DNA from 4 places in the Sporosarcina siberiensis genome. Region 4 is predicted to be linked to each of the others. Evidence: riboswitches for the same ligand, from Rfam matches in the RefSeq annotation. Region 4 holds a riboswitch; each other region holds the start of a gene.
What was found. A riboswitch is a leader RNA that binds a small molecule or an ion and turns the genes downstream of it on or off. The one in region 4 is predicted to bind S-adenosylmethionine.
Positions count from the first base shown of each region.

Region 1: linked by a shared signal. The riboswitch ahead of ACFSFY_RS16765 (MetQ/NlpA family ABC transporter substrate-binding protein) and the one ahead of ACFSFY_RS10440 (2,3-diketo-5-methylthiopentyl-1-phosphate enolase) in region 4 are both predicted to bind S-adenosylmethionine.
Region 2: linked by a shared signal. The riboswitch ahead of ACFSFY_RS08355 (PLP-dependent transferase) and the one ahead of ACFSFY_RS10440 (2,3-diketo-5-methylthiopentyl-1-phosphate enolase) in region 4 are both predicted to bind S-adenosylmethionine.
Region 3: linked by a shared signal. The riboswitch ahead of ACFSFY_RS07875 (O-acetylhomoserine aminocarboxypropyltransferase/cysteine synthase family protein) and the one ahead of ACFSFY_RS10440 (2,3-diketo-5-methylthiopentyl-1-phosphate enolase) in region 4 are both predicted to bind S-adenosylmethionine.

Region 1 covers NZ_JBHUGI010000037.1:71,805-79,293, forward strand. Annotated here, with positions in the region: gene ACFSFY_RS16755 (methionine ABC transporter permease) at 1-423, opposite strand, end outside; gene ACFSFY_RS16760 (methionine ABC transporter ATP-binding protein) at 427-1,440, opposite strand; gene ACFSFY_RS16765 (MetQ/NlpA family ABC transporter substrate-binding protein) at 1,624-2,442, opposite strand; SAM riboswitch class I at 2,547-2,662, opposite strand; gene ACFSFY_RS16770 (peptidylprolyl isomerase) at 2,751-3,650, opposite strand; gene ACFSFY_RS16775 (sensor histidine kinase) at 3,756-5,159, opposite strand; gene ACFSFY_RS16780 (winged helix-turn-helix domain-containing protein) at 5,156-5,866, opposite strand; gene ACFSFY_RS16785 (S1C family serine protease) at 5,978-7,147, opposite strand; gene adh (aldehyde dehydrogenase) at 7,396-7,489, shown strand, end outside.
Region 2 covers NZ_JBHUGI010000024.1:80,209-87,697, forward strand. Annotated here, with positions in the region: gene ACFSFY_RS08325 (DUF420 domain-containing protein) at 1-467, shown strand, start outside; gene ACFSFY_RS08330 (amidase) at 599-2,098, shown strand; gene ACFSFY_RS08335 (YflT domain-containing protein) at 2,165-2,605, opposite strand; gene ACFSFY_RS08340 (HEAT repeat domain-containing protein) at 2,822-3,265, shown strand; gene ACFSFY_RS08345 (ABC transporter ATP-binding protein) at 3,307-3,984, opposite strand; gene ACFSFY_RS08350 (FtsX-like permease family protein) at 3,986-5,020, opposite strand; SAM riboswitch class I at 5,225-5,325, shown strand; SAM riboswitch class I at 5,435-5,541, shown strand; gene ACFSFY_RS08355 (PLP-dependent transferase) at 5,620-6,744, shown strand; gene ACFSFY_RS08360 (bifunctional homocysteine S-methyltransferase/methylenetetrahydrofolate reductase) at 6,763-7,489, shown strand, end outside.
Region 3 covers NZ_JBHUGI010000021.1:95,286-102,774, forward strand. Annotated here, with positions in the region: gene ACFSFY_RS07850 (TAXI family TRAP transporter solute-binding subunit) at 1-71, shown strand, start outside; gene ACFSFY_RS07855 (TRAP transporter permease) at 111-2,075, shown strand; gene ACFSFY_RS07860 (NAD(P)H-dependent flavin oxidoreductase) at 2,110-3,078, shown strand; gene fabG (3-oxoacyl-ACP reductase FabG) at 3,085-3,846, shown strand; gene ACFSFY_RS07870 (hypothetical protein) at 4,034-5,242, shown strand; SAM riboswitch class I at 5,392-5,507, shown strand; gene ACFSFY_RS07875 (O-acetylhomoserine aminocarboxypropyltransferase/cysteine synthase family protein) at 5,627-6,922, shown strand; gene ACFSFY_RS07880 (Ldh family oxidoreductase) at 7,040-7,489, shown strand, end outside.
Region 4 covers NZ_JBHUGI010000027.1:78,354-85,842, forward strand. Annotated here, with positions in the region: gene ACFSFY_RS10420 (VanZ family protein) at 1-50, shown strand, start outside; gene ACFSFY_RS10425 (peptide MFS transporter) at 428-1,918, shown strand; gene ACFSFY_RS10430 (cupin domain-containing protein) at 2,012-2,524, opposite strand; gene ACFSFY_RS10435 (2-hydroxy-3-keto-5-methylthiopentenyl-1-phosphate phosphatase) at 2,549-3,223, opposite strand; gene ACFSFY_RS10440 (2,3-diketo-5-methylthiopentyl-1-phosphate enolase) at 3,358-4,551, opposite strand; SAM riboswitch class I at 4,736-4,840, opposite strand; gene ACFSFY_RS10445 (glycerol-3-phosphate dehydrogenase/oxidase) at 5,055-6,722, shown strand; gene ACFSFY_RS10450 (YunC family protein) at 6,770-7,072, shown strand.

The DNA.
Region 1 (7,489 bases), on a different contig from region 4:
CCAAATGATAGATCTTCTTTTAATACCCATTGCAGTGTAGGCTTCGATTACGCCTTGATCGACTTCAAGTAACGCAGTTTCCATAAGTCTTGCGATATAGGGTGCTGTGTAAATTACAAGAGGTACGATAACCCCTTGAACGCCAATCGTCGTTCCGGCAATAAACTTAGTAAAGGGTAGGATGAAAAACAATAAAATAATAAATGGAATGGAACGGATGATATTAACGCCTAGATTTAGTAAACGATAGACCCATTTGTTTTCAAAAGATTGACCTGGACGTGTAAGTACTAATATAATTCCAAGCGATACCCCGATGACAATCGAAATCAGTAGGGAAACGATGGTCATTTGAAAAGTTTCTACAATTGATTTTCCGATTACTGGTAACCATTTAGTCATGAACTCTTCATATTTATCCATTCATTATCCCTCCAATTCCTCAACACCAACGCCTTGTTCTTTAAGGAACTCAATAGCATTGATGATGTTATTTGTTTCACCAACAAGATGTATGACAATGTTACCGACGATACCGTTTTTCAGTTCAATAATATTCGCCGATAAAATATTAGGAGTCACATTGAATCTTTCGGTTGCTAAAGCAATCAGTGGTTGTCCTGCTGCTTCACCGACAAAAGTTAATCTTGAAACATTACCAGTAAGATTTAATTGTTGTACTAATGAAGTAGGAATTTTACGCTGAGCAATAGTGTTTAAGAACTTCGTAGTCGTTTCTTCTTTCGGTGCTGCAAATAAGTCTATCGTAGACCCGTGCTCAATGAGTTCTCCGCCTTCAATAACGTACACATAATCACAAATCTTTTGAATGACATTCATTTCATGTGTGATGAGTAAAATGGTTATGCCGAGCTCTTCGTTTACTTTCAACAGTAAATCCAAAATCGATTCTGTCGTTTCAGGATCAAGAGCACTTGTTGCTTCATCGCTAAGTAAAATTTTTGGTTCTTGTGCCAAAGCTCTAGCGATAGCGACGCGTTGCTTTTGTCCACCAGACAATTGATTTGGATATGCCTTTTGACGATCTGTTAAGCCAACAATTTCCAAGTATTTCACGACGCGCAGCTCAACTTCGTTTTTATCGAGCCCGAGCAATTTAAGTGGAATCGCAATATTTTCGAAGACCGTTGCCGTTTTTAATAAATTAAACCCTTGAAAAATCATACCAATGTTTTGTCTCATTTCACGCAGTTTGTTCAAAGGAAGGGTTGTCATTTCTGTTCCACTAATAAATACTTCTCCAACAGTGGGTCTTTCAAGTAAATTGACACATCGGATAAGTGTACTTTTTCCTGCTCCGCTGTACCCGATAACACCATGGATTTCACCTTTTTTCACATGAAGATTGACATTGCTAACTGCTTTGACATCTCCACTTTTCGATTCAAACACTTTTGAAACATTGTTTAATTTAATCATGACACTCATTCCTTTCTAGAGAAAAAACTGCTTAATGAGAGATGCACATCCGCTTTTGTTACCGTATAGCCTTCAGCGCCTAGCCCCTCGGGTCACTTCAGAACAGAAGGAGAAGTCAAAGTGCGCAACTTCTCTTTCTTGTCTTCCAGTGCCTGTCGGGTCTACCAGGCGCTTCAGCTTTTGTTATTCCCAGCTTGAGAGGATTGTTCCGTTGAATTCTTCTTTTATGAATTCTTTTACTTCATCGGATTGATAGAGTTCAGCAAACTTTTTAACGACAGCATCGTCTTTGTTTTCTTCACGTACAACGATGTAGTTTACGTAAGGAGAGCTTTTAGATTCTAAGAAGATGGAATCTTCGACTGGGTTTTTACCAGCTGCTAAAATAAAGTTTGTATTAATGGCAGCAAAGTCCAATTCAATAAGTTGTTTAGGAAGTTGTGATGCCTCTAATTCAACAAATTTCAAGTTTTTCGGATTTTCTACAATGTCTTGTACTGTTCCAGTAGTTTTATCTTCATCTCTTAGTGTAATCACGCCGGCCGCTTCTAATACAATCAGAGCACGTGCACCGTTACTTGGATCATTTGGCATTCCGAAAGATGCTCCGTCAGGGATATCGTCAATACTGTCGAATTTGTCTGAGTAAATACCCATTGGAAGTAAAATAGTTTTTGCGACGTGGACTAGATTCAAATCACGGTCACTGTTTACTTTCTCTAAGAAGGGTAGTGTTTGGAAGCTGTTGATATCCAAATCTCCTTCAGATAATGCTGTGTTTGGTAAAATATATTCTGTGAAAACTTTAACATCAATTTCTAAACCTTCTTTTGCAGCAAGTTCTTTCACTTTATTTACTACGAGCTCATGTGGACCTGCTGTAACACCAACGACGATTTTTTCCTCGCTTAATGCTTTACCTGTTTCTTTGTCTTTACTTCCACAAGCTGAAAGGACACCAATTAACAAGACTAATGATAATAGAACTACAATTCTTTTCATATAAAATTCCTCCTAATGTTGTGTAGTTAATTTTTAATAATACAAAAAGCCTCTCTATCAGAAATAGAGAGGCGTATTTATACAATAGGAAATACGATAATCCTCTCTCATCTTTCAAGACAGAAATGTCTTGTAGGATTTAGCACCTTTCTACTGTTTGTTCACAGTAGGTGGTTGCCGAGCTTCAACGGGCCTTTCCCTCAGCTACTCTTGATAAGAGATGTTGCTATTCGGTTATCAATAATTACTCATGAGCATAATTTACATTAGTTATCAGAGGATGTCAATGTTTTTATGTTGTTAAAGTTTTACTTTTTCTCTTTATCTTTTGTTTCTTTTTTCTCTAAAGAGTTTTCAATCTTATAATCAGCTCGTACTTCGTCTAACCATTCGACATACTGAGCTTGTAATTTCTCTTCGAAAAGTCCTTCTTTTATATCTTCTTTATGGTCTTCTAAAACAGCTTCTGTTGCTTCTTTTTTATCCGTTAATTTAATAATATGGTATCCGAAATCTGTTTTAATAGGATCACTTATCGTATCTGGTTTCATAGAAAATGCTGCCTCGTCGAACTCAGGAACCATTTTTCCGCGTGGGAAGAATCCAAGTTCTCCACCTTTTTCAGCATTGGAAGCATCTGTAGAATATTCTTTTGCTAAAGCTGCAAAATCATCGCCATCAGCAATCTTTTGTGCAACTTCTTTTGCTGTTGCTTCATCTTCTACAAGAATATGGCTCGCCTCAACGGATTCGGGCTGATCCAATTGCGCTTTATTTTCATCAAAGTACGCTTTAATTTCTTCGTCTGTTATGTCAATTCTAGGTTCAATCAATTTACGGATTGATAAGTATTGAACAATGTTTTCTTTAAGCTGAGCTTCTGTAATACCATTCTGTTCTAGAGTAGCTTCAAATGCTTCTTGACCGCCAGCATTTTCAATATATGTCTCTAGTTCCTTATCAATGTCTTCGTCAGAAATTTTGATTTTTTTCTTTTTCACTTCGAGTGCAATGACTTTTTCATCAATTAGTGCGGAAAGTGCTTGTTCTCCTTGAGATTGTACGAGAACTTCATATAATTCATCTTTGGTAATTTTGTCCCCTTCAACTGATGCAATCGATTCTTCGTTTGAACAACCTACAGCAACGACTAGGAGAGAGGAGAGTATACCTGCCTTTAGTAGTGATTTCTTCCAGTTCTTAAACATTATATTGCCTCCAATTCGTTAGATATAAACTTATCATACATTGCAATTATGAACAAACTATTAACGGGAAAATAACCACATAAACTCATGGCAATTTTGTGAACTTTAATGGGGGATTATAATGGTGAATTTTGTCCCTTTTCCCGTCGCGCTCGTAACTTGAATTGTTCCATCATGCATTGTAACAAGTTGTTTCACAATGGATAAGCCAAGACCAAACTCTCCGTAAGGATTTGTCGTTCGTGAAAGGATTGCTTTGTAAAAACGACTCCATATTTTTTCGATATCCGCAGGATCGATTCCTATCCCTGTATCTTCAATTTCAATCATCGTTTCATTTTTCAGTGCGGTTCCTCTTAACGTAATTGTCCCATTTTCTGTAAATTGAATACTGTTTTTTGTAATGTTAATTAAAATTTGGGTAAGACGATCGTAATCAGCAAAGACAGTTACATCTGGTTCAGAGACGATAAGAATCACATTATTCCGTTCACCTGCAGCACCGTCAAGTTGGTCTTTGATAATATTCAATAGCTCTACGAGTTGAATACTTTGTTTGTTAAGTGTTATTTGGTTCGAACGGATTTTTTCATAATCTAGATTTTCGTTAACGAGGCGAATGAGTCGCATGGTCTCATTTCGAGCCAGTCCAAGTGCTTTTTCCTTCTCATCTTCGGCAATCATATTGTTTTTTAACCCATCAATCACTCCACGGATTGTCGTAAGTGGTGTTCTCAGTTCATGGGAAACATCAGCCATAAACTGGCGCCGTCTATTTTCAAGGCTTTTAATTTCTTCCATCGAAAGATCTAGTTTTTCAACCATTCCATTGAAATCCCCCGCAAGTTCTCCGATTTCATCAAAGTCTGTATGTGGGATTCGCACAGAATAATCACCGTGGGCGACAGTTGAAGTTGCTTCTCTTAGCCGTTTGATGCGTTTTACATGGAACGTAGACAGTATCCAACTTAAAAGAAAGGCCACGGCTAGTGCGATAATTGTCGTATATATTAAGTAGTTATTCATTTGTGAGATGACTTCTCGGGAGCCTTTTATTGGAGACGTCAGTAAAATACCTCCAACAAATTGGTTGTTCAAATGAAGTGGAAGCAAGACGAATGTGACGCCTTCATGGAATCGTTTAAAGTCCTGTTTAACAGTAATCTTATGTCCAGTTTTAAGATGTCCCCATTCATCCTCATTGAGTTCGATGCGGGGGGTATTTGTACTTGTCGAATAAATGATCGCTGACCTTTCATCAAAAAGACTGTACTGAATATCTCTTCCCTGAAGGACGTGTCCATAATTTTTAAGTATATTTGCTGAGTTTTGTTGATTGTTCTCAAAGTCTTGTAAAATACTTTGGCCGTATGATGAAAGTTCCTCGGTTTTATTATCATAAACAAATTGTTCGACGTAATGTGAGAACAATAAGCTAATGAGTAAAAAGGAAATCACAATTACGCTCACATGACTTACGATGAGCTGGTATACGTATTTTATTTTCATTGTGCATCATCTCTATTTTCAAAGGTTTCGTCGAATCGGTAACCAACACCCCAGACTGTGTGAAAAAAGGGTTGCTCATCTGTCGAAACTTTTGTACGAAGTCTCTTAATATGAACATCTACAGTTCGATCATCACCGTAAAAATCATAACCCCATACACTGTCTAGCAATTGGTCACGTGAAAACACTTGCTTGGGGTGCTGGACAAAGTGATACAGAAGATCGAATTCCTTAGGTGTCAGATTTAAAACAGGTTTTTCATTTAACAACACTTCTCGTGTATTTAAATTGATTTTGAAGTGTTTTGTTTCGACTATACCTTCTATAGGCATCTCTTCTTTTAATGGAGCGTACCTTCGCGTTACTGCTTTAATGCGGGCCATGAGTGCAAGGGGGCTAAAAGGTTTGGTCACATAATCATCGGCACCCATTTCGAGCCCCAGTACTTGCTCGGATTCACTATCTTTTGCGGTCAGCATGATGATGGGAACGGAATAGTTCTCTTTTCGCAACTGCTGACAAATTGATACGCCGTCCATTCCAGGAAGCATCCAGTCGATAATCAGACAGTCCCAATCGCCCTGTTTGGCAAGTTCAAGCCCCTTTAAACCATCCATTTCAAAAGTACCGTCAATTCCTTCTTTAGAAAAAAAGAGCTCAATCATTGAAGAGACACTTTCGTTGTCCTCTATTACTAATATTTTCAAGCGACGAACCTCCTCTCCAATGTACTATTCTCTTCAAAGTAAACGGAATTTTTTAAATATGCAACAACAAACACCTATGACCTGTAGGAACAGTTCATAGGTGCCAGGCTGTTATTTAGTTACAGGCTTATTGTTGCTTGTTAAAGTAGCTTCAATTGTAAGCAATTCAGCTCCACGATAAATTGTGAATGTTACTTTGTCGCCTATTTTAAGGCTGGAATAAAGAAGTTTACGCAATTCAGTCGAACTCTTTATGTCTGTTCCATTAAGAGATGTAATAACGTCTTCTATTTGAATACCAGCTTTTCCTGCAGCGGACTCAGGGTCTACACTTGCCACGATAACTCCGCCTTTAACGGAATCCGGCAGTTCTTGCAAATACATTTGAGGTACTTCACTGAGTTCGGCCATTCCGATGCCGATATATGGCCGTTCTACTTGGCCGTTTTTCGTCATCTCTTCTATTAAGGGGATGACTTCGTTACTTGGTATGGCAAAGCCGAGACCTTCAACACCTTTTTCAGCAATTTTAAGGCTGTTAATACCAATGACTTCACCTGCTGAATTGATCAGTGCTCCACCACTGTTTCCGGGATTGATAGCGGCATCTGTTTGGATAACGTTAAATTCCCATTCCCCGGCAGATGTTTTTACTGTAATCGAGCGATCGACCGCACTGACAATACCTTGAGTCACAGTTCCAGAGAAGTCTAGGCCTAGTGGGTTCCCAATAGCCACAACAGGATCTCCCGCACGAAGTGTGTCAGAATCTCCAAATTCTAAAGCCGTATCTGCATACTTCGCATCGATTTTTAATACAGCAAGATCGCTTAGTGCATCCTTACCAACAAGCTCAGCTGTTGCTCTTTCTCCATTTTCAAGGGACACTTCAAGCTTGTTTGCTCCTTCAATGACATGGTTATTTGTAACAATATAAGCATAATGTTTATCTATTTTATAAATCACTCCAGAGCCCGCACCGCTTTCCACGCTTTTGGATTCAGAATTGAAGCGATTATCGCTATTTTGGAAGTTAACAATTCCTACGATTGCACTTGATGACTGTTCAACCATATCGGATAGTGATTTATCTGGCTTCGCACTTGTTTGTTCTACAGTATATCCGGCAGACTCTTCAGTAACAGGAGAGTTATCTGTAGAAGGCTTCTGAATGATGTTTGTATTCATAACAACACCAAGCGTTAAAACCGAACCAATGATACCTGCACTAATTGTCGATAGAAAACGTTTAACAGAGCCTTTTTTATTTTCATTATTCATAATGAATTCCTCCGTTTCTCTTAATACCCTTATACTACTAGGTAAATATGAACAAACTATTACGGAGACATGAACAATTAAAGATCTTTGAAAGGAAATATGTGACCGAGAAAAAGTTCTAATGAAATTCAATTAAAAAAGTAAGGCATATCCTTGAGTGCTGAAACGTAGAGTAATAGTGTGTGTGTGTAAATCACCGCAACAGTCACAGTTGGAAATCAACCAACGGAAACAGGGAGGAATGTTTAGTGGTATCAGCACTAGAAAATCAGGTGTACGCATTTCCAAATACAAAAGGTTCAAAAGTTAATTTCAAGGAGAGATATGAAAACTTTATTGGTG
Region 2 (7,489 bases), on a different contig from region 4:
GCGCTATCGGTATACTTTCTGGAGTGCCTGGTGTGGAAGACTTTAATGCTTTTGATGTAACGATTTTACCCCTTTTGAATGCAATATTTAATACGTTTACGTTTATCTTTTTAGTTTGTGCACTTGTTGCAATTTTAAAAGGAAAGGTATCAGTACATAAGCGATTCATTTACGCTGCATTTGGAACAACATTTTTATTTCTAGTCTCTTATGTGTCCTTTCATTATCTCGCGCCCTCAACTCCTTTTGGTGGAGACGGATTTTTAGCAGGTTTTTATTACTTTATTTTAATTACCCATATTGTGCTTGCAGCAGCCATTGTTCCGTTAGCTCTTACAACAGTAACACGAGCTTGGAATATGGAAAATGAACGCCATAAAAAAATTGCCCGTTGGACAATGCCGATTTGGCTGTATGTAAGTTTTACGGGTGTTCTTGTTTATATTCTCATTAGTCCATATTACTGAAAATTGAATAGGAACGTTCCAAAAAGATCAGAAAGGATTCTAATCCCCTGGTCTTTTTTGAATTTCAAAACTTTAGATGTATAAAATTTAATGATACAGTTAGAGAAGTATGATTATTGGGGGAGAAAGAAATAGATCTTTTAACATATAGTAAATTAGATGCTATGGATATTGCTCAGTCCATTCAACAAAAAGAAATGAAACCTAGTGAATTTGTTGAATTAAGTTTACAACAACTAAACAAAGTGAATCCGTTGTTAAATATTGTAACGAATACCCGTAAGGATAAAGTTTTAGACGAGGCGAAGACCAGTTTGCTGGGGGAGAGTCCTTTGTCAGGAGTTCCATTATTATTAAAAAATATTTCGCAAACAGTTAAGGGTGAACCAATAACAAGTGGTGCTCAATTATTTAAAAACGTAATAGCTACACATGATTCAAATTTTGTAACACGGCTTAGAAATGCAGGTTTATTGTTCGTTGGCCATACAAACTCACCTGAATTTGGTCTTAAGAACATTACGGAGCCAGTGTTACATGGACAGACTAGAAACCCTTGGAACGCTGATTATTCACCAGGTGGTTCAAGTGGAGGTTCAGCAGCAGCGATTGCATCTGGAGTGGTCCCAGTTGCTGGTGCAAGCGATGGGGGAGGGTCCATTCGTATACCGGCATCTTTCACTAGTTTGTTTGGTTTAAAACCAACACGTGGCCGTACGCCGGTCGGTCCGGGAGTAGGGCGACAGTGGCAAGGTGCGTCGATTGACTTTGTTCTAAGTAAGTCTGTTCGTGATAGTGCTGCAATGCTTGATCTACTTCAAGTAATTCAACCGTCTGCGGCATTTCAGACACCTTTATTTCCAAGAAGTTACAATGAGGTTATGAAAGAATCTTTTGGAAAAAAGTTGAAAATTGCTTTTTCCATTAAATCTCCAGTAGGAACAGAAGTTTCTGAAGATGCAGAGCAAGCTGTTAAAAAAACGATTAAATGGTTAGAAGAATTAGGACATGAGGTTTATGAAGTAGATAATGGAATTGACGGAGTTCAATTAATGGAAGACTATTATCTGATGAATAGCGGTGAAATTGCGACCGTTTTTAATGGTATTGAAAGATCTATAGGCCGTAAAATTCAAGTAGATGATGTTGAGATTGAGAGTTGGTTATTAAACGAGGCTGGGAAATCAGTATCTGCTGCACAGTTTTCAGAAAGCCTTTCCTCATGGGATACTGCTGCTGAAAAAATGGCTATCGTACATGAAACATATGATTTCTACATTACGCCTTCTACGGCATTTACAGCTCCTAAAATCGGGGAGCTTACACATTCACACGAACAACAACATATACTTCGGGATCGAATGAGCAGTGCAACTGAGGATAAGAAGCAGTCTATAATATATGAAATGTTTTTACCAAGTTTAACATATACTCCGTATACACAGCTTGCTAACTTAACAGGACAACCCGCGATGTCTGTCCCGGTCCATATGTCAAAGGATGGTCTACCGCTTGGAGTCCAAGTAATGGCATCTAAAGGAGACGAACACCGTTTGCTACAGCTTGCATATCAACTTGAGCAATCAGAACTTTGGGTAGGTATGAATGGGAATCCATATCTTACTAATTAAATTGAAAACAACCTCCGATTCTTTCTAGTTTCGGAGGTTGTTTTATAAAAATGAATAGATATTAAATTAACTATTCACTTTGTCGTTCTTTATAGCTCCATAATTGACGGTGAAGTTTGAACCAATATTAGGGTCTGTATAACCGGTTTGAAACTCTGTTTTTTGCTGCATAAGTTTAGCGTATTCTTGATCTACATATAACAGAAATCCACCGTTTTTAACTTCATTAAAATATCTTTCTGCTTCTTCTTGTGTGAAACCCATATGGATAAATGCGGATTTTACAGGTTCATCACCACTAAGAAATGAAATAAATCGCTTTAGCCAACCACCTTCAGAAGACCTTAAATCTACATCTGTTAATCCTCGAACGATAGATAATGTGTCCAAGTTATTTGTTATAACATAAATATCATTTTCTTTAAATCCTAAATCCTTCAACTCCGCAATTTTATCGAGTACATCGTTTTCTGTATGTAATGAGCCTACATACTTCTTATTCCCCATCTTAAGCAACCTCCCAATAGTTCAAAAATTCTTTCAGACTTATTATGTGTAAAGTACCCGAAACTTTAGTAATCAAACGTATTCGATTTATTTGTTTTTATTTATATGGGCTGAAAAAGTATTTGAAACAGCAGAAGATGGTACAATAGATAAGAAGAGTGTCTTGAAATGAAAAACATATTTTCAATTGGATTTAAAAAAAGGAGAATGGTTAAAATGAATAAAGCAATAATGAATGAATTACCACCAAATTATGATGAGCTGAAAAAGGCTGCGAATCGCACGTCGAATTGGCGGGAGCGCTTTGATGCAATTGAAGAATTAGGAAAATGGAAACATAAAAGAACAATTGATGTTCTTGTAAATAGAATGGAAAATGACGCAGTATATAAATTACAAGAAGCTGCTTATCGTCATCTAAAGGGTTTTGGTGAAGATGTTTCAATGCCAACTCAGAAAAAAGGTGATTTAATTAAGGATGCATCTAAAGTTTTTGTTAGAATTAAGAAAAGTTTACCTGCAGGACATACGTATGAGGAATATAAGGAAAAGTTGAAAAACATGAGACTGGACTTATACGACACGTATGAAGGTGAAAAGGGAACTGAATTTGATAGCTGGCTTAAGAACATATGGGAAGAAGCAGCTACAAGAAGATAAATATAAAAAGAACGCATGGAGATTTCTCCATGCGTTTCTTTTTATTTAACTACTAATCCATCTTTTACTGTAATAACATGATCCGCATAGCCCAGCATGTCTTCATCATGAGTAACCATTAATGTGGTAATATTCATTGTTTTAGTCAAGTCACGAATTAATAACATCACATCTTTTGATCTTTTAGAATCCAGGCTTGCAGTTGGTTCGTCTGCGAACAACATTTTTGGTTTGTGTATAATTGCACGAGCAATCGCAACTCGTTGCTTTTCTCCTCCTGATAGGGAAGAGGGATATGCATCTTTTCTATGATTCATATCTACTAATTTTAGGATTTTTTCAACTTCTGCTATTTGTGAATGTTTTTTCAATTTCGATTCTGAGACATCTAGCATTAACATCAGTTGTTCTTTAACTGTAAGGAAGGGGACAAGATGAGCAGATTGAAAAACAAAACCAAAATCACTTGATCGTATTTTACGAATCTGTTCTTGATTCATATTTGTTAAGTATTGTCCTTCGAATACTATATCGCCATCTGTTGCTTGCTGAAGCCCTGCCGCAATCGTTAAAATTGTACTTTTACCAGACCCTGAAGCGCCTACTAATGCAGTTATCTCTCCTTCTTTTAATGAAATATTAACCCCTTTTAAAATTTGTTCTTCTACATCACCATTTGTAAATGACTTTTTCATTTCATCTATTCTAAATATGGTCATATTAAACATCTCCTTGTTGAATAGCTTGTAGTGGTTCAACTTTTTTAATTTGTATACCAGAAAGTGTAGCCCCAATAAAGCCAATGATTATGAAAATGATTGATAATTGAATAGTCGTTTCATAAGGCAAATTATAAGGCATTCCCTTAGGAACAATAAAATTAAATCCTTGACTAAGTGCTATTGATAACGTTAAAGCAATCGCTGTTACGAAAAGCATTTGTGTCCACATCATTTTAAATAATGAGCTTGTTTTTACTCCAATCGCTTTAAGAATTCCGTATAATCCTATTTTTTGTACATTCATCATATAGAAGAAAATAGCGAACAACATACCACTAATGACAACTAAAAACCAAACAATCATATTTAGTGACATTTGTTCTGCACTGTAACTAGGAATAGTGTTTAAAAAGCTTTTATTAGAAAAAGATTGAAGCCCAGTGTACGTTTGACCCTTATCTTGTCCTGGAATAAATACCAATTGCATTTCATTAACACGATAGATTTCTTTGTAGTTTTCCATATTAATGTATGCAACAGGCGCATGACTGTATTTTTCTTGATCTACAAAACCTTTTACAATAAATTCACCACTGAACTGATTGTTTGTAAGTACATCGCCAATACTAATTCCTGCATCTTCCAATGATTGATCTAATATTATTTCTCCATCTTTTACTTTTTGGAACAGATTCGATTCAGTCGATGTTACAAACGCAACACTTCGTTGTTTATCTTCTGGATCATTTAAAAATCCCATTTGAATAGAAAATGCCGCTGCATCCTTTTGTTCACTAAGGATTTGGTCTTGCACATTGACATCTATTCGTGAAAGATTGTACGTTTCATCGGCATCTGAATTCATATAAAATTGACCATCAGATAGATTTTTTATTAAGGCGGCATTATCTTGTGATAACCCGTTCGATAATCCTGATATGATAAAGGTTAAAAAGCTAACCAGAAATACAATCGATCCTAATATTATAAAACGTGTCTTATTCTTTTTGATTTCTTTCCATGCAATATACATAAAATCTCCTCCATAAATTAGCTTCTTAATATAGTGTAACGCTCGAGTATGAACGGAACATTAACTTGAGTACACTTTTTCTATGATGAAGAAATATTAAAAAATCGAAAAAGAGATTTAATTATAAGGTTTCCCACTTTTTAAAATTGCTTGACACTTTCAAATGTTACGTGTAATGTGAACATCAATAACTTAATAGAAATTTTCTTATCCAGAGAGGTGAAGGGACTGGCCCTATGATACCTCAGCAACAGACTTTTATAGTACTGTGCTAATTCCAGTAGTTAATAACTTGGAGATGAGAAGAGAAAAACGCGAATTTTGCAAAACCCTCTTCTTTTATAATGAAGGGGATTTTTTATTTAGTAAATTAATTTAGAGAGTTTGGAAATCGATATCTAAAATTGAATAGTTTTCTTATCTAGAGAGGTTTAGGGACTGGCCCGATGACGCCTCAGCAACCCCCATTTATGGAAAGGTGCTAATTCCAGCAAGTCTATCAACGACTTGGAAGATGAGTTTTATTTGGTCATCTTCCTATGCATTTGAGGGAGATGATTTTTTATTTGTAAGATTTTAATTCAAAGGAGGGATTGTTTTTGGTTCATTTTAGTAAACAGACAGAACTCGTACAAATAGGTAATCGAAAAGATGAAAAGCATGGTGCTATAAGTACTCCGATTTATCTTTCAACAGCATATCATCATGATGAAATTGGACTCGGTCAAGGTTATGCTTATTCAAGAACTGGAAGTCCTACGCGAGATGTATTAGAAGAAGCAGTCGCAAGTCTTGAAAGTGGTGACGATGCATTTGCCTGTAGTTCCGGAATGAGTGCAGTTCAACTTGTATTTTCAATGTTTGAAAAAGATTCGCACTTTATTGTCTCTCGAGATCTTTATGGTGGCTCTTATAGAATGTTTGAATTATTTGAGAGGAATTATGGTTTTACTTTTACGTATTGGGACGGGAGAGAAGAAGAGCAACTTAACGAATATATTCAGGAAAATACAAAGGCCGTTTTTCTTGAGACACCGACAAACCCGCTGATGCAGGAAACAGATATAGCGTTAACGGCCAAATTCACTGAGAGACATGAGCTGTTATTAATTGTAGATAATACTTTTTATACTCCTTATATACAACGTCCAATTGAAGAAGGTGCAGATGTTGTGATTCACAGTGCAACTAAATATTTAGGGGGTCATAACGATATACTTGCTGGTCTCGTTATTTCAAAAGGAGAAAAGTTAGGCAAAGAATTAAAGTATTTACACAATGCATGTGGATCTATCCTAGCTCCTTTTGATTGTTGGCTTTTAATTAGAGGCTTAAAGACACTTGCACTGCGTATGAACCAACATGAAAAGAATGCTCTTATCATTCAACAATTTTTAGAAGACCATTCTTCAGTAACGGATGTATTTTATCCTAGAAGAGGAGGTATGGTTAGCTTTTTAATAGCAAAAGAAGAATGGGTGTCGACATTTTTAAAGTCGCTGAAATTGTTTTCATTTGCGGAAAGTTTGGGTGGAGTGGAGAGTTTTATTACGTACCCCGCAACGCAAACGCATGCAGAGATACCTGAAGATATCCGAAAGGAATATGGACTAACCAATTGTTTGCTTCGAATTTCTGTAGGGATAGAAGATGAAATAGATTTGGTTGCAGATTTACAACAGGCATTTCAAGAGTGTGAAAAATTATTGAATCTTGAAGTTTAGGAAAGGGAAGTGAATTGGTTGGATTTACTAAAAACGATGAGGGAACGCATACTAATTGGCGATGGCGCAATGGGAACCCTTCTATATTCTCACGGAGTGGACCGCTGTTTTGAAGAGTTGAACTTGACACACCCAGAACAAGTTCTTCATATACATCAAGCTTATATTCAAGCGGGTGCCGACGTTATTCAAACGAATACATACGGTGCAAATTATATTAAACTTTCAAGATACGGTTTAGAAGATCAAGTGAAAAAAATCAATCAAGCTGCTGTTAAATTAGCAAAACAAGCAGCAAAGGAAGATACATTTATTCTTGGAACAATTGGAGGTATTCACGGCTCCCAAACTGAAATTGGAACTAAAGAGGAAATCAAGAGAAGTTTTAGAGAGCAATTGTATTGCCTTCTTCTTGAAGGGGTGGACGGATTAATTCTTGAAACTTATTATGACTTTGATGAGTTAACAACAGTACTTAAAATTGCTCGTGAAGTATCAGACCTACCAATCATCGCGAACGTTTCAATGCAAGAAGCTGGGGTCTTGCAAAATGGGATGACGCTTGCAGATTCCCTTTTAAAATTGGAGGAATTGGGAGCAGACGTTGTTGGTATCAATTGTAAATTCGGCCCTTATCATATGCTTAAATCATTGGAATTCGTACCCCTCCCAAAACGTGCAATGCTTGCAGTGTATCCAAATGCGAGTTTGCCTAGCTATCAGGATGGGAAATTATTTTATGAGA
Region 3 (7,489 bases), on a different contig from region 4:
TGAAAAACAACGTAGGAAAAATGCATCCTGGAGCTATGAGATACTACAAAGAAGTAGGGGCAATGGAATAAATTTAATATTCTTTATGGAATGTAGGAGAGTGATAGTGTATGACAGAAAAAAAAATACTGGATTCCATTGAAGTTGTAGAAAACACTGGATACGATGATGATGGTGTATTGAATACAAAACTACGTCCGTTGTTAGGCGTAGCAGGAAAAATAATATCACTTGTGGCAATCCTTATGTCGTTATTTCATTTGTATACAGCGTTCTTTGGAGTATTTGAATCGATTTTACAACGTTCTGCCCATTTAGCATTTGCATTAGTACTGGTTTTTGCAATTTATAAGCCGACGAGCAAAGCAGCTAAGTCAGAGAGTATTCCTTGGTACGATTGGTTATTTATAGTGCTTTCAATAGGAGTGTATTCCTATTTTGTTATCAACGCACAAGAAATATCCTCACGTATGAGCTATATTGAAAAGCTTACAACTTTAGAGATTGCTATAGGAATTATTGCTGGAGTCTTATTAATTGAAGCGACACGAAGAGTAATAGGTCGTGCTTTAGTTATTATTATTTTAGTAGCTCTTGTTTATGGAATATGGGGGCATTTACTGCCTGGTACACTGTCGCATAGAGAATTTACTACAATGTGGTTTATAGATCATTTATTTTATACTACAACTGGTGTATTTAGTACACCGCTTGGAGTATCTGCAACATTCATTTTCTTGTTTATCTTATTCGGTAAGTTTTTGGAAGTATCGGGTGCGGGTAAGTTCTTCATTGACTTATCCGTTGCCGGAATGGGACAGTACCGAGGAGGACCTGCAAAAACAGCGATTATCGCTAGTTCAATCCTCGGAACAATTTCAGGTAGTGCGGTGGCAAATACAGTTACCACCGGTGCATTCACAATTCCATTGATGAAGAAAACAGGGTACAAAAAGGAATTCGCAGGTGCTGTTGAATCTGTTGCTTCTACAGGCGGACAAATCATGCCACCTATAATGGGAGCTTCGGCTTTCATCATCGCATCGTATTTAGGTGTTCCTTATATGGATATTGCTATTGCAGCAATTGTTCCAGCGTTACTATTTTATATATGTCTATTTTACCAAGTCGATTTAAGGGCTGTTCGATTAGGTTTAAAAGGGTTGAATAAAAAAGATTTACCAAGTTTTTGGGGAGTTTTCAAAAAAGGGTTTTTATTCTTTATTCCCCTAATTGTAATCGTCGTTATGCTTGCTTCGGGAAGTTCTCCGATGAGAGCGGGATTGTTTGCGATCATCGTGACCATACTCGTTGCGGGTTTAACAAAAGCGAATAGAATTAACATCGCAACAATATTTAAAGCGCTTAATTTTGGGGCTAGAGCATCGATAGAGACTGCGATCGCATGTGCTGCTTCTGGAATTATTATCGGAGTTATCGGTTTAACTGGAATTGGACTGAAATTCAGTAGTATCATTATTAGTCTTTCTGGTGGAATATTAATTATAGCTTTAATCTTTACAATGATTACTAGTATTGTTTTAGGTATGGGGCTACCAACAGTAGCGGCATATATCGTTCAAGTGCCACTGACTATACCTGCTTTAATTCTACTTGGAGTTTCACCATTAGCTGCACATATGTTCGTGTTCTACTTTGCAGCTCTGTCTGCAATTACTCCTCCGGTTGCATTGGCGGCGTTCGCGGCAGCAGGTCTTGCCGGTGCTGACCCAATGAAAACAGGATTTGCGGCTGTTAAACTAGGTCTAGCTGCGTTCATCGTGCCATTCTTCTTTGTTTACGGTGAGACGTTATTACTAGTCGGTGCATGGCCTGCGATTATTGTTTCTGTAATCACAGCGATAATTGGTATTATTGCTGTCGCGTGTGCTACTGAGGGATGGTTTATCAGACAAGCATATTGGTATGAAAGAATATTGTTATTCGGTGGTGCTGTTCTTCTAGTATTACCAGGAGTGGCATCAGATGTTATCGGAATAGCATTATTGCTAGCGATTTACGTATTCCAAAAGAAATTACATCCTATGTATTTAAGCGGTAAAATGGCTTCATAATTGGAGCCTTAGAATTGAAAGGTGCAGAAGTAAAATGATTGAAACAAAGATCACACAGATGCTAGGCATTCGATATCCAATCATCCAAGGCGGGCTTCAGGGCCTTGGAACTTCTCCTTTAGTTTCAGCAGTTTCTAACGCGGGTGGATTAGGGTTAATCACGGCCGGAAGTTACGAAACAAAGAAAGAAATGCTGGAGGATATTGAACTTACAAAGACACTTACAAATAAACCTTTTGGAGTGAACATTGCGATTGGGATTCGAAGACCAATGGATGAATTCGTTGAAGGTGTAATTGAGTCCGGCGTTAAAATCGTATTTACTTCAGGAAATAATCCTGAACAGTATATGGATGACCTGAAAAAAGCAAATGTAAAAGTTATTCATGTTGCTCCTTCTGTTCGTTTTGCAAAAAAAGCAGAGTCGTTGGGCTGCGATGCAGTTGTGGTAAATGGCTATGAATGTGGTGGACATCCAGGTAAAGAAGATACAACCAGTTTAACTCTTATTCAAAAAGCGGTAAAAGAGCTTTCGATTCCAGTTATCGCTTCAGGCGGATTCTCAACGGGTAAGTCTGTACTCGCCGCTGTAGCATTAGGTGCAGGTGCCGTACAAATGGGCACCCGTTTCTTAATGTCAAAAGAAGTTAGACTCCATCAGAATGTAAAAGATTATTTGGAGAGTTTGTCTGAAACAGATACTGTAATGGTGAAGAAATCGATTGGGAAAACCGCCAGAGTTATGAAGACCAATCATTCTATTGAGTTGGAAGAGTTGGAAAAACAAGGTGCTACCTTCGAAGAGATTTTCCCTTATATAAGTGGGGAGTCGTATAAAGAGCTAATTGATACGGGTAATTTAAATACAGGAGTAATCGCACTTGGGCAAACGATCGGTCTTATCGATGAAGTAAAAACTGTAGCTGAAATCATAGAAGAAATTGTTTATGACTATCGCAATCAATTAAGTTATTTGACGATGAATACAATGGGAAAAAGGTGAAAAACTTTGACTGATTTCACAAATCAAGTAGCAGTTATTACAGGAGCAGGTAAAGGCATTGGTAAAGAAATCGCCAAAAAGATTGGCCTTTCAGGAGGTCATGTATGTCTTTTAGATGTGGATGAAAGTATCTTAAATGCAACGGCTATTGAGTTTAGGGAGATGGGAATTTCCTTTGAAAAGTATGTCGTCGATATTACAGCTGAAGAAGATGTGAAGAAAGTATTTGCAGAAATTAATAAGACACATAATAGAGTAGATATTCTCGTGAATAATGCAGGGATTATACGGGACAACTTACTATTCAAAATGAGCACACTAGACTGGGACCAAGTAATGAATGTCCATTTAAAGGGAGCATTTATTTGTAGTAAATATGCACAAGAACTCATGGTGAAGAATGCGTACGGTAGAATCATTAATCTCTCGTCCGTTTCTGCTTTAGGGAATAGAGGACAGGCGAACTATGCAACGGCCAAAGCCGGTATCCAAGGTTTTACAAAAACATTAGCATTGGAGCTAGGGCGTTATAACATTACGGTTAACGCAGTTGCTCCTGGTTTCATTGTTACCGAAATGACGAAATCTGTGGCTGAACGTAATGGCATAGCATTTGAGCAGTTGGTTGAAGAAAAGGCCAAACAAATCCCTGTGAAACGTGCAGGAATGCCGGAAGATGTTGCTCACGCAGTTTGTTTCTTTGCAAGTAAAGAATCCTCTTTCGTTTCTGGACAAGTTTTATATGTTGCCGGTGGTCCCAAAGCATAAAGTAGAAATTTGAGAAGTTATTGAAACTTATATTAATAAGAAAGAGAGTAGGTGTAACATGATACGCTTTACTCTCATCATGTTAATGTGCTTGACATATATGATAAATGCGTATATTTCCCACCCTTTGATAACTGTTTTGTTTACTATAGTTTCAGTAGCTACTTTTCTAACGGTTGTTTTTTCTATGGAGATCAAAGGAAGGCTGTTCACATTATTTCTTTTTACTACGGGAATGATTATACATTTTATAAATGGCAATAGGGGACTTCAGCTGTTTGAGGGGATTACACAAAACCTTCCACTGCTTGCAATCCTAATATTGGCTCCTCTGCTGTCAATCCCGCTTAGAAGAGAAGGAATAATTGATACTATCGTTTCCGGGTTATCAAACAATAAAAATGATGAACGTAAAACATTTTATAGTATGAGTTCTTTTATGATGCTGTTAGCACCTATATTAAATATGGGTGCGATACGCATCGTGCATGACTTTGTAAAAGATGTTAAAATTGAGCCCAAAATGTTGTCTCGTTCTTACTACTTAGGGTTTACACCTGCCGTTCTTTGGTCACCATTTTTTGCCTCAGTAGGTATTGTAATCTATTTATTAGAAGTTAAATATATGTCCTATATATTAGTAGGAATTACGTTTTCACTTATGCAAGCTGTTGTAGGTTTGTTTTTACTGAGACCGAAAGCGACTACTCATACACTTTTACAAGAGCCTGGACAATTGAAGCCTGATGAGAATGGTTTGAAGAACATATTTTTTCTTATAGTATTTGTTTTAGGGTTGATTCTATTATTGATTAGTATGGAATCGTTGCTTCATAAACCAATGCTGTTATTGGTTAGTTTTATTTGTGTTTTGGTTCCATTTGTTTGGGTTGTTCTGCGTAATAAATGGGCTGTTGTTAGAGAAGAGTATTTGCACTATAAGGACCGTTTGTTAATTGGATCTAGAATGGAAATCTCCCTATTTTTAAGTGCGGGTATTTTCGGGAATGCAATTGCCAATACACCTTTTATTAATGTGCTAAAAAGCGCAATAGAGTGGTCAGTAAATGAATCACTTGCTGTATTGTTTTTGTTTATCCTCTTGTTTGTGACCGGGGTAGCAATGATTGGAGTTCACCAAATCATTTCAATACCTTTAATTTTATTAACGCTTATTGAATCAGGAATTCCATTTAATCCTTTACCTATTGCTTTTATGTGTATTTTTAGTTGGATGCTATCAGCTGCTATTAGTCCTTTAAATGCGATGAACATTATAATAAGCCAGAATGTAAAAAAAGATGGTTTTACCGTTGCGTTTAAATGGAATGGATTGTATTTTCTAGTAATTACTTTAATGGCATTTGGTTACATATATATTATTGATATGTTTTAAAAAGGATGTATTTTCATTAAAAGTAAGTATGCTTAGACTAAAAGTCTTTTTTTAGAATTAGTTTTCAGAAACTTTTAAATAAACACTTGACTTTATATTGCGACTACATCTATACTATGTAACAAGATGGAAAACTGAATACAACAACACTCTTATCAAGAGCGGCGGAGGGATTAGGCCCTACGATGCCCAGCAACCAGCAAGTGACCAACTTGCAAAGGTGCTACTTCCTACAGTTTCGTGTAAACGGACTGAAAGATAAGGGGAGGAATTTGCGAAAGCGTAACCCTCTTCTTAAGCGAAGGGGGTTATTTTTTATTCCTTGGAACCCCCAACGCCTCCGCACTATATTTTTCATCTAAAAAACTACTGGAGGTAATGACAATGACAAACGAAAACCTAAAACCTGAAACACTTCTACTACACGGTGGACAAAAGCCTGATCCGGTGACTGGATCCCGTGCGTTGCCAATTCATAGAACAACTTCTTTCGTTTTTCGAGATACGGAACATGCACAAAACTTATTTGGTTTATCAGAAGCTGGAAACATCTACTCACGAATTACGAATCCGACGGTAGCTGTGTTTGAAGAACGCCTAGCGCTTCTCGAGGGCGGAACGGCTGCGGTAGCTCTTTCTTCGGGAATGGCCGCAATTGCTTTCTCAATTTTGAATGTTGCAGGTACTGGTGATGAGATAGTGGCAGCAAGTAATTTGTACGGTGGCACATATAACTTATTTGCGGTTACACTTCCTCGTTATGGAATTACTGTGAAGTTTGTTGATGTGACGGATCCAGAAAACTTCCGGGCTGCAATTACGGATAAAACGAAAGCGATTTTTGCAGAAACAATCGGAAATCCAGGTCTTCACGTTCTTGATATCGAAGCTGTAGCAGAAGTTGCACATGAAAACGGATTGCCGTTACTGATTGACAATACATTCCCATCACCATATGGTTCAAATCCAATTGAGTTTGGAGCGGATGTCGTGATTCATTCCGCAACGAAATGGATTGGTGGCCACGGTACGACTATTGGTGGAATTGTGGTCGATGCTGGAAAGTTTGATTGGACACAAGGTAGATTCCCAGGATTTACAGAGCCCGATGCATCGTATGGTGGCTTGCGTTACGGAATTGACGCAGCGGCAGCAGCATTCGCAACAAAACTGCGCGTACAGTTATTACGCGACTTTGGACCATGTCTCGACCCTGACAGTGCATTCAACTTCTTGCAAGGGTTAGAAACGCTTCACTTGCGTGTTCCAAGACATAATGAAAATGCGGTTAAAGTGGCTGAATTCTTGAAGAATCATCCTTCAGTGGAATGGGTTACTTTTACAGGTAATACAGATCATCCATCACATGATCTTGCTAAGAAGTATTTGAAGAATGGTTTTGGTTCTATCGTGATTTTCGGCATTAAAGGTGGCCGTGATGCGGGTAGAAAAGTAATTGACAATGTGGATATCTGGTCGCATGTAGCGAACGTAGGGGATGCAAAATCACTAATCATCCATCCGGCTTCGACAACACATCAACAACTAGGTCCGGAAGATTTGAAGAAGTCTGGTGTTACAGAAGAGCTTATCAGACTTTCAGTAGGCCTAGAATCAGTTGATGATATCATTGCAGATCTTAAACAAGCGATTGAGAAGGCAGTTCCAGTGACGGTGTGATTAGAGTATATTGCGAGAGACGGTTTATTCGTCTCTCTTTTGTTGGTGGTACAGCAGATTCCATCTATAATTCCTAGTATCAAATGATGAAAACGAATGCAAAGGGGACTTAAAACAATGAATATAGAAAAAAGAATACCTGTGAAACAGTTGAAAAAGTTTTGTTATGAAGTATTTACAGCTCTCGGTATACCAAAGAATGAATCTGAAGTGATAGCGGATAGTTTAGTCGATGCGAATGTGATGGGAGTAGATTCACATGGAGTTACAAGATTAGCGGATTACATAGGTCGATTAGAAAATGGAGTGATTAAAAATCACACGGAGTTAACGGTATTAAGAGAAACTGAAACAACGACGCTATACGATGCAAATAACGGTTGGGGTCAATATGCAGGGAAAATTGCAATGGAAAATGCGATAGAAAAAGCAAAGAAATATGGTAGTGCATTTGTAGGTGTTAGTAATTCAAATCATTTTGGGACCGCTTCATATTTCACGAGAATGGCAGCCAATGCAGGTTGTCTAGGAATCGCTATGACGAACACGTCGCCAATAATGGTTGCA
Region 4 (7,489 bases):
ATATTGTAAGTTTAATAACAGCTCACAAAAGCTCTTCTAAGAAGATGTAACATCTTCTTAGAAGAGCTTTTGCAAAACTAATTATCACCACTATATACTAAATTTCACTATTTAATTAATAGTATTTTCAATAATTAAAATTATATTAAACTTGTATTGATTCGACATTATAATTCATCATTAATAACTGCAGTGAATTCAAAGATGGGTTAGGTAACAGAATTGTTGCAATAAAAGGGGTATTCCTACTATAGGGATATCCCTTTTTTTCAGTCATTTCTTGTTGCATCTTTGGATTTTACGTATTATATTGAGATAGTCTATTTTTATTGTTCAGACATTTTTATTTGTGTAAATTAAAAATAATAGGGTATTAATTAGACGTATAATTCTTTAGTATCCGAAATCAGAACGAGGAGGTTTCATAGTGTCAAACTTAACCAAAGAACAAATTGTAAAAAGCGTGCCACAAAAAGGATTTTTTGGACACCCAAAAGGGTTATTCACATTATTCTTCACTGAATTTTGGGAGCGCTTTTCCTACTATGGTATGAGAGCCATTCTCGTCTTCTATATGTATTATGAATTATCACAAGGCGGACTCGGGCTTGATAAAACCTTGGCCCTTTCAATCATGTCTATATATGGTTCTCTTGTATATATGTCTGGAATCATCGGTGGATGGTTAGCGGATAGAATACTTGGTACCTCTAGGGCGGTATTCTTTGGTGGAATATTTATTATGTTCGGGCATATTGCTCTAGCTATTCCAGGAAGCATTACGTTATTCTTTGTCTCAATGGTTTTAATTGTAATTGGAACAGGGTTATTGAAACCTAACGTTTCTAGTGTTGTCGGTGATATATATGCTGAAGGTGACAATCGACGTGACTCTGGATTCAGTATTTTCTACATGGGTATTAACATGGGTGGATTTATTTCACCACTTATCGTCGGTGAATTGATGAAGACAAGTTTCCATCTTGGATTCGGTGTTGCTGCACTTGGTATGTTTATAGGTTTATTAGTATTTGTATTTACTAAGAAGAAAAATCTTGGACTTGCAGGTACACAAATTGCAAACCCACTTTCACCTGCAGAAAAAAAGAAAACATTTTCAATCTTTACCGTGACGGCCGTCGTGCTTGCCGGTTTCATTGCGTATGCTATTCCAAAAGGTTGGCTCACATTTGAGTCGTTCATTGCAGCTGTCGGGGTTCTTGGATTCCTAATTCCAACTGCCTATTTTATTGTAATGTACAGAAGTCCAAAAACAACTCCGGTAGAACAATCTCGAATTATTGCCTATATCCCATTATTCATTGCATCTATTATGTTTTGGGCAATTGCGGAACAAGGGTCAACAATTCTTGCACTATACGCGGATACAAGAACTGATTTGAATATAATGGGTATGCAGATATCCCCTGCTTGGTTCCAATCTGTAAATCCATTATTCATAATCGTTCTTGCTCCAATGTTTGCATGGATGTGGATGAAGCTAGGAGATCGTCAGCCATCCATTCCTAGGAAGTTTTCTTTAGGATTACTCTTTGCCGGTCTATCCTTTATTGTTATATTAATTCCTGGATATTTCGGAGATGCAAATACACTTGTAAGTCCATTTTGGCTTATACTCAGTATATTTATAGTTGTTCTCGGTGAACTTTGCTTATCACCCGTCGGACTATCCGCGACAACAAAACTTGCACCTGCTGCTTTTTCGGCACAGACAATGAGCCTTTGGTTCTTATCCAATGCTGCAGCACAAGGGTTAAACGCACAAATTGTAAAACTCTATTCTGAAGAAACTGAATTGCTGTATTTTGGAATTATTGGTGGAACTGCGATTGTTCTTAGTATCATTTTGTTCCTTATCTCCCCTATAATTTCAAGATTTATGAAGGGTGTACATTAATTTTAATTTGCAAATACTCATCCTTTGCTTAAATTTTTCCATAACAAAACCGACATTCCTTAAAGGATGTCGGTTTTGTTTTGAAACGAACTATTAATAGACTGCTACCCAACCTTCAGGTGTAACAAAAATACGAACGGCTACTACTTTGCGATCTTCCGCGAGAGTGAAATAATGGCGAATGTTTTCCGGCACGGAAATTAAATCTCCAGGAACGAGATGTACTTCAAAAAATTGTTCGTCTTTTCCTTGGATTACAAATACGCCGTGTCCACTCACGATAAGTCGTACTTCATCGTCCGTATGGTGGTGTTCCTTTTGGAAATTTACAAGCAACTCGTCCAAATTAGGTGTCGTTTCCGACAGAGAAATGATATCTGCAGTTTTATAGCCGCGCAGCTCTGAAATCGTGTCAATTTCAGTTTTAAATGCATTTAAAATACCTTGTTTATCTTCATCAGATAAGTCGAACTTTTCTCGAAGATTTTCAGGAACCTTGTTTATATCCCAGTGTTCATAGATAACTTCTTGCTGTTCTAAAAATGCTGCAACCTCTTTTTCTGATTCAATTACTATGTCCGTTCCTTGAATTGTAATCGTCGCCATTTTCATCTTCCTCTCTAATTTAAGTTATTGCTTACTATTAAATTCTGTTTCTACGATTCGTATACAATCGTAAAACGTTTCAAAAGGGTGGTAAGGAATTCCTAACTTCTTACACTTTTCGATTAAGTAGTCCCTTGCAATCACAACATCAGCAAGTTTCGCCGCTTCAAAGTCTGTCACAGAATCTCCAATGACAATACTCGTTTGTTGTTCGTTTGTTAAGTTGCGAATAATTGTTGGTTTACAACAGCCACATCCTTGGTTTGTACAATTCGCATCACATGAATGTGGAAATTCAATTTTAATATTCTCACCCAAAAAGTCACTTTCATTACAATAGACTTTATCGAAAGGACCAAATGGTTCAATCAGTGGATAAACGAAAAAATCGATGCCGCCACTTACTATATAAAGAGGAATGTCTTGATCTTTTGTAAACTGTACAAATTCAGCAAAGCCATCTCTAATTTTTGCATCTTCCAATACAAATGAAATGATTTCTTCTTTTTGAGATGTCGCGAGCAAAGAAAACATTTCCTTAACACCTTTTTGAATGGAAATTTCTTGTGCTAATATCGCGTCTTTAATTGTTTCCCAACCAGGTGGTCCAAACTTCTCCATTATATTAACGATGTTATCTTTCATTGTAATGGTCCCGTCAAAATCACAAAAGATAACGGGTCTTATTGATGTACCCAATTTTCTCAACCCCCTTCTACATATTACCGATCACCGATAATTCATAGTTCTAACTATAATAATCAAATTACAATCAGTACTTGAAGATATGTTTGTCATAATCACTACTCAATTGTGAATTTGAGAATGCTACTTTAATTCGGTTCAATTACGCCCCATTGGGTAATTGCCTGTTGCAATGGTTTAGATGTTTTTGCAGCTTCTTGTAAAGATATCTTTTGAACGCTTGCATCGATTGCAGCTCTAAAGGCTTGTGCTCCAGCAGTTGGACCATCAGAATGACCAAAAATACCCCCACCTGCATTGACTACAAGATTATCACCAAAATCATTCACTAATTGGGGTACCATTCCGGGATGAATTCCAGCAGATGGTACGGAAAACGTTTGTTCAAATCCATTCTCCTCCGTTAGTGCTTGATTAATAGCCAAAGCATCTGAGAGCGGTATAGCAACATTACCATACGGACTTGGATACAAGGAAAGATCCCCACCTATAAGACGTGTAAGCTTTCCAACGAGCAACGAGTACGAATATCCATGTCCTGCTTGTCCAGCAAGAACGCCGGATAAAGCAGAATGTGCCAATATTGGCAACCCAACATTATTATTTTCACGCAATCCTTGCAGTGCATCTAAACCATACGCATGCACATTAAATAATAATGCATTTGCTCCTAATTCAGCAGCTTGCTCCGCTTTTTCATGCAATTCATGCGTTCTTCCAGATAAATTAACGGCATACAGTGCTCGTGCTCCGGTATTTTCATAATGATTATGAATAATTTCTTTTGCAGTCGTAATTCTTTTCAAAAATGGCGTCAATTCATTTTCAAATAAAATCTCATCATCTTTTATTAAATCAATGCCGCCAGCCAGTAAATCTTCCAATTGTGAAGAGAAAAACTTTAAATCTTTACCCATGACACCTTTGAAAATGGCTTTTAACAAAGGACGATCGTATACACCTAATTGTTCACGAATACCTTTTGTACCAAATCTGGGACCTGGGAACTTACCAAGTAAATCTGCATCGAAATCCATATCGATTAACTCATATCCCTCAAAGAAAGATAATTTACCATAAACTGTGGTTAAAATTGCTGGTAAGTCTGCAGAAAAATTTGCGGAAGGATAAAATATTTTCACCGTATCTTTTAATTCGCCCTTTTCCACTGAAATTACTTCACCTTTATGTTTTTTCAATTGCTCCTGTTCAAGATGTGGAATGTCCGTCCAAGATCCAATTGTCAGTCCAAGCGCATGTTGCTCAGCAATCTTTTGTTGATTTGCATCTGTTGGAAATAAATAAGTAGCTGTTAAACCCATATTGCATCCTCCTCGATAAATCTAATAATTAGTTCGGTTGAAAATGTTTACTCTATAACTCTTTCATAGATTTTGAACTGTTTCAATCTAGAGTTAAACTTAATTTCACCTCTAACACTATCTATCTGTTTACCATAACGCTAAAAAAGACCCTATCAATTAAGAAGAGGTCTTTTCAAACAACTTCTTATCTTTTAGCTCTATTAGCTAGAAGAATTAGCACCGTGCTCAAAATGAGTCGGTTGCCGGGCTTCATTGGGCTTTTCCCTCCGCCTGCTCTGGATAAGAGTATATGTGATTTTTTTGTCTATAAAAATAGTACTTGAATTATTTCATGAAAGATTAATATTGTCAATATATTAGCAACCTGTTAAATAGTATAAATACATACATATTGCTTAACTATATCTGGTTATTCAAGTAATTTCAATAGGTATAGCCCACGGTATTATAGTATCATTTAAGTAAATCACAGAAATTATCAACGGAGGTGCACACATCTTATGAATAAACAAACTTCTAATTCTCATAGGCATGAAACGATTGCAAAAATGCAAACAGAAGAATTTGATGTATTAATCATTGGTGGCGGAGTAACCGGGGCCGGTATTGCAATGGATGCAGCAAGCCGGGGATTGAAAACGGCTCTCGTAGAAATGCAAGATTTTTCTGGTGGTACTTCCAGTCGTTCAACAAAAATGATTCACGGTGGTTTGCGCTATTTAAAAAGTTTTGAAATAAAAATCGTGTCGCAGGTTGGAAGAGAACGAGCTATCGTCTACGAAAATGGTCCGCATGTTACCACTCCACAGTGGCTTATTTTACCTATTTACAAAAATGGTACATTTGGAAAGTTCAGTTCATCAATCGGTTTGAGAGTTTATGACATGCTTGCGCGTGTTAAGAAAGATGAAAGAAAAAGCATGCTTACTGTAAAGGAAACGCTGCAAGCTGAGCCCAAGTTCAAGCAGGAAGGATTATTAGGTGCAGGGCGTTTCGTTGAATACCGTTCAGATGATGCCAGGTTAACAATAGAAGTTATGAAAGAGGCAAAAACACAAGGAGCAACAGTACTCAATTACACTAAAGTTGAAGAGTTTCTTTATACAGACGAAAAAATTGTTGGAATAAAAGTTGTGGATCAGTTGAACGGCGAGTCTTATGAAATACATGGCAAAAAGATTGTGAATGCTGCCGGTCCATGGGTTAATACAGTAAGAGAAAAAGACCTTCCTTTGGACAATAAAAAATTACACTTAACAAAAGGTGTGCATATTGTCTTCGATCAAAGTGTATTTCCATTGAAGCAGACCATTTACTTTGATACTCCTGATGGCCGAATGGTTTTGGCAATTCCAAGAGATGGTAAAACATATATCGGAACAACAGACACTGATTATGCCGGCGATTTAAAAAACCCCAAAACCACTGAACAGGATCAAAACTACTTACTGGATGCTATTCATTTTATTTTCCCGGATTTAGAGATTTCGCAATCTGATATTGAATCTAGTTGGGCAGGACTGAGACCTTTAATCCAAGAAGAAGGAAAAGATGCTTCCGAAATTTCAAGGAAAGATGAAATCTGGAAATCGAAAACCGGACTCATAACGATAGCTGGTGGAAAACTAACAGGTTACCGAAAAATGGCGGAAACGATTGTAGACTTAATAACATCCGAATACCAAAAAGAGGACGATAAAATATATTCTCCATGCAATACAAAAAACATGCCCATTTCGGGCGGTCACGTAGGTGGTTCTAAGCGTTTTGAAGCATACAAGTATTCCAAAGTTCGCCTAGGTATGGATCATGGTTTATCAAAAGAAGTCGCCTATTCTCTTGTTCAAAATTACGGTTCCAACATCGATCGTATTTTCGCGTTAATCGAGAACTATAAAACCGACGCAGAAGAGTTTGGAATGCCTGTAGATATCTATGCTCAGGTCGTCTATTCGATTGAAGATGAATTCACTTGTACTCCTGTCGATTTCTTTTGGAGACGTACCGGAGCTCTTCTGTTTGATATCGCTTGGGTACATAAGTGGAAAGAACTTGTAATCGATTTAATGTCTGAAAAACTCGAATGGAGTATTGAGCAAAAAAAGGACTTTACTGCTGATTTAGATAAACATCTGGAAAATGCTACTGTCGTTTCTGAAGAAGAGTAACCCATTGCTACTCCCCTAAATATATATAAGTGAAAGGGGTAGATTAAATGGTGTCATTGACGACTGTTATTATTGATGGGTATTCATTTACTGCAGTAACGGTTCATTTACCAAAGACTACATTGTTAACTGTTTCAAACGAAAATGGGTATATAATGTGTGGTGCACTAGATGTAGGCCTATTGAATAGGCATTTGAGTGACCGCAAAATTATAGCGGGCAGAGCAGTTGGCGTTAAAACAATTGACCAATTGCTTAATGCCCCACTCGAAATGGTTACAACTGAAGCAGAAAGTCTCGGGATTCATGCAGGTATGATTGGTAAAGATGCCTTATTGAAAATGGTGTAGCTTATAAAGGGAACCGGTATAATAAACGAAATTAAATACAAAAAAGAGTCCTAATTCGATTATGAATTGGGACTCTTCATTTTTCTAATGTAATAAACTTTAGTATTTATACACAACAGGCTTTAGATAGGCTATTGGTACTCTAATCAACTAAGTGTCTGGAAGTAATTTTTGTCGGCAAACGCACCCAAGTGGAGATTTCTTCACACGTTGATTTCCGTTCCAGACGGACGCACCCCTTTTTTTGCACAATGCTAAACGATTAAAACATCCTAATACTGAAGATACTCGATTGTATTTAACTTTTGATTGCTACAATCAATTTGTTAATTGATATTATCGCCAAGACTGCTAAAATAACTAATCTTCCGCATAAATCCCTCATAAAAGCAGATAATATGCTGAGGTGATCAGATC